Regions from separate parts of the Streptomyces sp. DF42 genome, predicted to be linked through region 2. Evidence: riboswitches for the same ligand, from Rfam matches in the RefSeq annotation. Region 2 holds a riboswitch; the other holds the start of a gene.
What was found. Region 2 has a riboswitch for cyclic di-AMP ahead of ACYUED_RS20340 (M23 family metallopeptidase). Riboswitches for the same ligand answer to the same signal wherever they lie in the genome.
Positions count from the first base shown of each region.

Region 1: it holds a riboswitch for cyclic di-AMP, as region 2 does, so the genes downstream of both, ACYUED_RS27585 (C40 family peptidase) here and ACYUED_RS20340 (M23 family metallopeptidase) in region 2, are expected to answer to the same signal.

Region 1 covers NZ_CM177859.1:5,990,799-5,994,584, reverse strand. The annotation lists gene pcrA (DNA helicase PcrA) at 1-196, opposite strand, end outside; gene ACYUED_RS27595 (ScyD/ScyE family protein) at 486-935, opposite strand; gene ACYUED_RS27590 (hypothetical protein) at 996-1,238, opposite strand; cyclic di-AMP (ydaO/yuaA leader) riboswitch at 1,614-1,783, shown strand; gene ACYUED_RS27585 (C40 family peptidase) at 1,792-2,946, shown strand; gene ACYUED_RS27580 (tellurite resistance/C4-dicarboxylate transporter family protein) at 3,046-3,786, shown strand, end outside.
Region 2 covers NZ_CM177859.1:4,473,993-4,477,778, reverse strand. The annotation lists gene ACYUED_RS20355 (MarR family winged helix-turn-helix transcriptional regulator) at 1-290, opposite strand, end outside; gene ACYUED_RS20350 (dihydrofolate reductase family protein) at 396-1,529, shown strand; tRNA gene ACYUED_RS20345 (tRNA-Met) at 1,591-1,664, shown strand; cyclic di-AMP (ydaO/yuaA leader) riboswitch at 2,002-2,159, shown strand; gene ACYUED_RS20340 (M23 family metallopeptidase) at 2,170-3,195, shown strand; gene ACYUED_RS20335 (aldo/keto reductase) at 3,411-3,786, shown strand, end outside.

The DNA.
Region 1 (3,786 bases), 1.5 Mb from region 2:
CGTCGATCGCCGGGCGCGGGGCGCCGTCGCGGTAGTAGGCGTCCCGGTCCGGGGGCACGTCGAACTTCCCGCCGAACAGATCGTCCGGAACGGGCTCCGGCAGGTGATCGTCCTCGGGCGGCGGCGGGGATTCTTCCTCGTGGCCGCGGGGGGCCTTGAGATCCGCCAGGAAGCTGTCGTCAAAGAGGCTGCTCATCGCCTTCCGAGTCTAGGGTGCCCCACTGACAGCCCGCCGCCGCCCCGGGAACTTCCGCCGAATCGGGGGCCTTGTGGGCCTCGGCCGCAGAAGCCGCGGATCTTCCGGATCCGGCCGCCCGGCGTCTTCCTGCCCTCCGAGACCGTGCCGTCACGGTCCGCGACCGACCAGGCCGAGACGTAGACCGTGCCGCCCCGCGGGGCGACGGCCACTCCCGCCGGAAAGGGCACCTTCACGTCCGTACGCCTGCCGCCCGAGACCTTCGTCACGACGCCGGCGAAGAGCCGGCTTACGTACAGGTCGCCCCGTTTGTTGAAGCGATGCCGTGATCGCGCCGAAGCCGGACGTCCACGAGGATCTTTCCGCTCCAGGGGTCGACCTGCCACACGCGCGCGGTGGGCTTCGCGGGCTCGCCGTTCAGCTCGCCGACGTAGAGGTTGCCGTCCTGGCCGAGGGCCAGGGAGGTGGGGACGGCCTCGTGCCCGTCGTGGTCCTTGAAGACCGTGAACGGGCGGGCCCTGCCGCTCCTGGGCACCACGATCAGGTCGTTGCCGGCCGCGTCCGCGACGATCCTGCGGCCGTCGGGGAGCGCCAGGACGGCGTACGGATCGGAGTCGACGGCCGTCTCGTGCGGGTTGCACGTCAGCTCCTCGGCGGAGACGTCGGCGGCGATCCTGGCCCTGGCCCGGTCGATCGACAGCAGGTTGCCGAGCTTGTTCCAGGGCCGGGCGGTGGGCACACCGGCTTCGGGCCCAGGTCTCCACGCCCCAGACGCTGCCGTGGCAGGCCGAGACGCCGTTCAGGCCGACCGCGAAGCCCCCGTCGGGGGCACCGGCCGAGGCAGGCCGTCGACCAGGCGGTGGTGCTTCCAGGGCGCCCCCTCGCGGAAGACCTTGCCGACCGCCGCCGTCAGGCCGATGCAGGTCGGGCCCTCGGGTCCCTCGCCGAGGCACTTCCTGCCGCCGCGGCCGGCCTCGGCGACGTACGGACGACCGCGGTCGCAGGAGAGCCGACGCGGATTGTCGAGGTCCTTGGCGATCACGCGGATCACCGGCTTGCCGCCAAAGTGTCCGCCGGAGTCGCTCGCGGGTGCGATGCCGCGGTGGCGGCCAGGGCGACCGATGTGCCCAAGACGGGTGCTGCGCGCTTTCTCATGGCCGTACCCCCTCACCCAGCGCGGTACCTGACCGCGGCCGGCTGGAAGTTAGCGCCAGGAAGCGGGCGCATGCCGTCAGTCCGGTCAGAAGGCGCATGAATCTACGCAGATCATTGCGGAAGGACCACGTTTCGCGACGCCCTGACCCAAGGTCACGAAAATGTATCGGGCATATCGAACATCAACCTTCACACGGGCCCCACGAGTTGGCTACCGTTCCGAGCAGGCCGCACGACACCCACCGGCGAACGTCGCCGGGCCGAGCAGCCTCCGCTGAGTCCGGTATGCCGCCGCGCATCCGGAGCCGGGGACCCACCGATCCCGGGGTGAATCGGTCCGACTCCTTTCCGGGGCGCGGACCGTAGGGCAACCCTTCCGAACCACCCGCCCGAACCCGACAGCTAACTCGGTAGGCGGAACGTGGAAGGAGTCGCCTCCCTTGGCGTCGCACCGCAAGTCACGCCCCGCTGTTACGCGCGTAGCAGGCATACGCACCCCCGCTCTCGCCACGGCCGCCCTCACCTCCATGGCCCTGCTGTCCCAGTCGGCCATTGCCGCCCCCGCCACCGACGGGCAGCCCAGTCTCGAGGAAGTCGAGAAGAAGGTCGACGACCTCTACCGCCAGGCGGAGTCGGCCACCGAGAAGTACAACGCGGCCAAAGAGAAGACCACGACGCAGCGCAAGCGCGTCGACACCCTCCTCGACGACGTCGCCCAGCGCACCCAGAAACTCAACGCGGAGCGGGAGGAACTCGGTTCCTACGCCGCCGCCCAGTACCGGACCGGCGCCGCCGCACCCGACACGGCGACCTTCCTGCTCGCCGACTCGCCGCAGGACTACTTCGACCAGACGCATCTGATGAGCCGGCTGACCTCCCGCCAGAAGAGCGCGGTCGACGACTACTTCACCGAGCAGTCCGCGACGATGAAGAAGCGGCAGGAGGCCTCCAAGAGCCTTCAGACGCTCACCAAGACGCAGAGCGACCTGCAGACGGCCAAGTCCACGGTGCAGGCGAAGCTCTCCGGCGCGCGCGAGCTGCTGTCGAAGCTGACCGCCGAGGAGAAGGCTCGGCTCGCGGCGATCCAGCGGAAGAAGGAGCAGGAGGCCGCGCGCAAGGCGGCCGAGCTGGCCGAGCGGCAGGCGGCCGAGCAGAAGGCCAAGGAGGAGGCCTCGGCCGGCGGGAGCGGTTCCTCCGCGGACTCGGGCAGTACCTCCGGCACCGGCTCCTCGTACGCCACGAAGGCCGAGAAGACGCTCGCCTTCGCCCGTGCGCAGATCGGCAAACCGTACGTCTGGGGCGCCACCGGCCCCGGCTCCTACGACTGCTCCGGCCTCACCCAGGCCGCCTGGAAGGCCGCGGGCGTCAGCCTCCCGCGCACCACCTACGACCAGGTGAACGCCGGCACCACCGTCCCCCTGGCCGACGCGCAGCCGGGCGACCTGGTCTTCTTCTACGACGACATCAGCCACGTCGGCATCTACATCGGCAACGGCATGATGATCCACGCCCCGAAGCCCGGCGCGTACGTCCGCGAGGAGTCGGTCTACTACGGCGGCGAATCGATCATCCACAGCGTGGTGCGGCCGGCCTGAGGCACCCCGGAGCGGGGCACGCGCGCGTGCAGGTGTTTTTGGACCCACGCGCGCGTGCCCCGCGCCCCTGCGGCGGCGGGTCTCCCTAGGCTCGGCCCCATGTCCGCCTCCTCCGCTTTCCGCGCCTGGTGGGCGCAGCGCTCGCCGGCGGCCGGGGCCGCCCTGATGGCGACCGGCATCGTGTCGGTCGGGCTGCATCTGACCGGGTACGAGGTGTTGTCGCGGATCGCCCTGGTCCTGACCTGTGTCGCCTGGGTGGGGCTGGCGGCGGACTTCGGCGCGCGTCTGGTGCGGGATCCGGAGAGGTGGCTGGCACAGGCGCGGACACCGGACTCGCTCACCGCCGTCGCGGCGACCGCCGTACTCGGGACCCGGTTCGCCGCCCTCGGATGGCAGACCCTCGCCGAGGCCCTGCTCGCGCTGGCGGCCGTGCTGTGGCCCGTACTGCTCGTCGACGTCGTATGGCACTGGTGGCATCGCATGCCGGGTTCGGTGTTCCTGTGTTGCGTGGCCACACAGGGGCTCGCGGTGCTCGGCGCCGCGCTCGCCGCAGCCGAGACGACGGCATGGCTCGCGCACGCGGCACTCGTGCTGTTCTGGCTCGGGCTCGTGCTCTACGGCTTCGCGCTGGCCCGCTTCGACCTGCGGCAGATCACTCAGGGCCACGGGGATCACTGGGTGGCGGGCGGGGCGCTCGCCATCTCGGCGCTCGCCGGATCGGGGCTCCTCGCGGCGGACAGCGCACGCCTGTACCTGTGGAACGACGACGACCGCGGCGTGCTGCGCGCCGTCACCGTCGCGCTGCTCGTGCTCGACATCGCCTGCTGCGCCGTACTGCTC
Region 2 (3,786 bases):
CCCCGCTTGTCCCACTTGCAGTTCTCGCGCCGGATCAGACCGTCCTTCTCCAGCCGGGACACGGCGTACGTCAGCCGGCTTCGGGTGATCTTCGTCCGCTCGGCGAGATCGGTCATCCGCAGCCGCCGCTCGGGCACCTCGGAGAGATTGGCCAGGATGGAGTAATACAGGTGCGGCATGCCGGCGTCCTGCTGGAGCTGCCGGTCGATCGCGTCCTCCAGGAGGTGCGCCGCGGCGATGTACGCGCGCCAGGCGCGCTGCTCCTTGGAGGTGAGCCAGCGAGTCGTCATGCCCCCAGTGTAGGTTTGTTTCAAACTTGAACCAAGCCCCGCCCGTCCGAGCCCGGTCCGACCGTCCGAGCCCGCCCCGCCCGCCGCCGAGAGTGAGCGCGTCCGATGCCGTACCCCTACGTCCTGCTGTCCGCCGCCGTCTCCCTCGACGGCTACCTCGACGACACCGGCCCCGAACGCCTCCTGCTCTCCTCCCCGGCCGACTTCGACCGCGTGGACGAGGTGCGGGCGTCCGTCGACGCGATCCTCGTCGGCGCCGGCACGATCCGCGCCGACAACCCGCGGCTGCTGGTCAACTCGCCCGAGCGCCGGGCCGCCCGGGTCGCGGCGGGGAGGCCGGAGTACCCCCTCAAGGTCACCGTCAGCGGCTCCGGCGACCTGGACCCGGACGCGAAGTTCTGGCACACGGGCGGCGAAAAGCTCGTCTTCACGACCGACAAGGGCGCCGAGCGGGCCCGCTCACTCGGCCTCGCCGCCGACGTCGCTCCGCTCGGCCCCGACCTCGACTGGCGGCGGCTGCTGGAGCATCTGCACGACGTGCGCGGCGTACGGCGCCTGATGGTCGAGGGCGGCGGCACGATCCACACCCAGCTCCTCCAGCAGGGCCTCGCCGACGAACTCCAGCTCGTGCTCGCCCCCCTCTTCGTGGGCGACCCGGACGCGCCCCGCCTCTTCGGCCCCGGCGCCTACCAGGGCGGCCGCCTGCGCCTGACGGAGGCCCGGCGGATCGAGGACGTCGTCCTCATGCGCTACGAGCCCACGGCCCCCGGCACCGGCGCGCTCCCCGCCGCCGCCGACCGCCGCTGGCTGGCCCTCGCCTGCGAGCTGGCGGCGCAGTGCCCGCCCTCCCGCACGGCCTTCAGCGTGGGTGCGGTGATCGTCGCCGCCGACGGTACGGAGCTCGCCCGCGGTCACTCGCGCGAGGGCGGCGACCCGGCCGTGCACGCCGAGGAGGCGGCCCTGGCCAAGCTCGACCCGGCGGATCCGAGGCTCGCGGCGGCGACGGTGTACAGCAGCCTGGAGCCCTGCGCCCACCGCGCCTCCCGGCCCAGGCCGTGCGCACGACTGATCCTCGACGCGGGGGTACGGCGGGTGGTCACGGCGTGGCGGGAGCCGGACACGTTCGTCACGGAGGCGGACGGCAGCGGGCTGCTGGCATCGCGGGGCGTCGACGTCGTCGTACTGCCGGAGTACGAGGAGCAGGCCAAGGCGCCGAACCGGCATCTGCCGGGGTCGTGACCCGCGGTGGTGACCGTGGTCCTGAGCACCCCACGGATGGCGTATGCTGGTTACACAACGACGCGGGGTGGAGCAGCTCGGTAGCTCGCTGGGCTCATAACCCAGAGGTCGCAGGTTCAAATCCTGTCCCCGCTACTCAAGGCTCAGGGCCGGAATCCAGTAACTGGATTCCGGCCCTGAGTGTTTTCCCGCTCCCTTTCCCTCCGCGCTTCTCCGCGCCCCTCCTTGTCTCTCCTGCCGTGATGTGACCGGGTGTGATCGAGCGAGCGCCCTCCGCATAACAACTGACACACCGTCAGTGCCTGTGTGAATCCTGAGGCTTGGCCAACTCGCCCGTTTTTGGCCGCTCATGTGCCCTACGTCCAGGCCAAGAAGCATTAATGATCAAGCAGAACAGCTGGCAACGGCACCCCGGGTCTATTAACGTTCGATAACGCAGCGCGGTCGTCCCAGCCGTCACAAGAGACGGCTCCGTGCGCACGCGCCGAATCCCGCAAGGGAACCGGGGAACCACCACCCTGGGGTGAATCGCGCTGAAGCCGCCGTGAACCCACGGCAGGTATACGCGCGTAGGAGACCTTCCTGCTCCGAACCCGTCAGCTAACCCGGTAGGCGAGAAGGAAGGAAGGAGCACGCCTACGTGGCGTCCAACCCGCCTGCCCCGGCAGCGCCGTTCGTGCCGAGCACCGAGCCATTCGGCTTCGCCGGCCCCCGCACCGACGAGGGCCCGTGGGAGGAGTGGAACCCCACCGAGGACTCCCTCCGCCCGATACGCGGCCGGCACCGTGTCTCCAAGCAGCGCGGCGGGGGACTCGCCCGCAGCTCCACGGTTCTCGGCGTCGGTGTCATAGCCGCCGTCGGCGCGGGCGGTATGGCCAGCGCCAACACCGGCAAGCCCCCGGTGTCCATCTCCTTGCCCGACCTGCCCTCCGTGGGCGGCGTGTTCGGCGGCTCCTCGGACGCCTCCAAGGGCTCCGCCACCGCCCTCAGTGACGTCGGTGTCAGCTCCGACGACACCACGCAGGGCGCCGCGGACGCCGGTGAGGCGCTGCGCAACCGCATCATGGCCCAGGCCGAGAGCCAGCAGGTCCAGGTCGACGGCAAGGCCCAGTCGGTCACCGAGGCCCTCTTCGCCAAGCAGGTCGACGACGCCGCCGCCCAGGCGGAGAAGACGGCCGCGGCCAAGGCTCAGGCCGCGAAGGAGAAGGCCGAGGCGGAGGCCAAGAAGAAGGCCGAGGCCGCCAAACTCGCCGAACTGGCCAAGCAGTTCAAGCTGCCGGTCGTGTCGTACACGATCACCGGCACCTTCGGACAGGCCGGCTCCATGTGGTCCTCCGGCTACCACACGGGTCTCGACTTCGCCGCCCCCACGGGCACGCTCATCAGGGCCGTCCACAGCGGCACCGTCACGGAGGCCGGCTGGGCGGGCTCGTACGGCTACCGCACGATCATCACGCTCGACGACGGAACGGAACTCTGGTTCTGCCACCAGTCGTCGATCAGCGTGAGCGTCGGCCAGAAGGTCGCCACGGGCGATGTGATCGGGCGTGTCGGGGCCACCGGCAACGTGACCGGCCCGCACCTGCACCTTGAGGTCCACCTGAACGGCCAGGCCACGGGCATCGACCCGATGACGTGGCTGCGCAGCAAGGGCCTCACCCCCTGACCTCCGCTTCTTCCTGACCTCGGCTTCTCCCCGCTCTTCCTGTTCTCTCTGTCCTTCCTGTTGTTTCTGATCCCGGCGGTTCTGACGGCATCCCCGCGACGTCAGGACCGCCGGTTTCCGCTGCCCAGCTACCGGAATGGCTGACTCCGCTTGTTTACGGGGATTTTGCGGCCGTAGCGGAAGATCGCCCTCCGAGGCGGGTGTTGACGCACTACATGACTTCTCTTCGCAAGCTCGGCTCCTCCGGCCTGGAGGTCTTTCCCCTCTCCCTCGGCGGCAACGTCTTCGGCTGGACCGCCGACGAGGCCGCGTCCTTCGCCGTGCTCGACGCCTACGCGGCCGCGGGCGGCAACTTCGTCGACACCGCCGACTCCTACTCGGCGTGGGTCGACGGCAACGAGGGCGGCGAGTCCGAGACGATCATCGGCAGGTGGGTCAGGGCGCGCGGTAACCGCGACGACGTCGTCATCGCGACCAAGGTCAGCCAGCACCCCGCGTTCCCGGGCCTGACGGCCACCAACATCAAGGCCGCCGCGGACGCCTCCCTGAGCCGCCTCGGCACCGACCACATCGATCTGTACTACACGCACT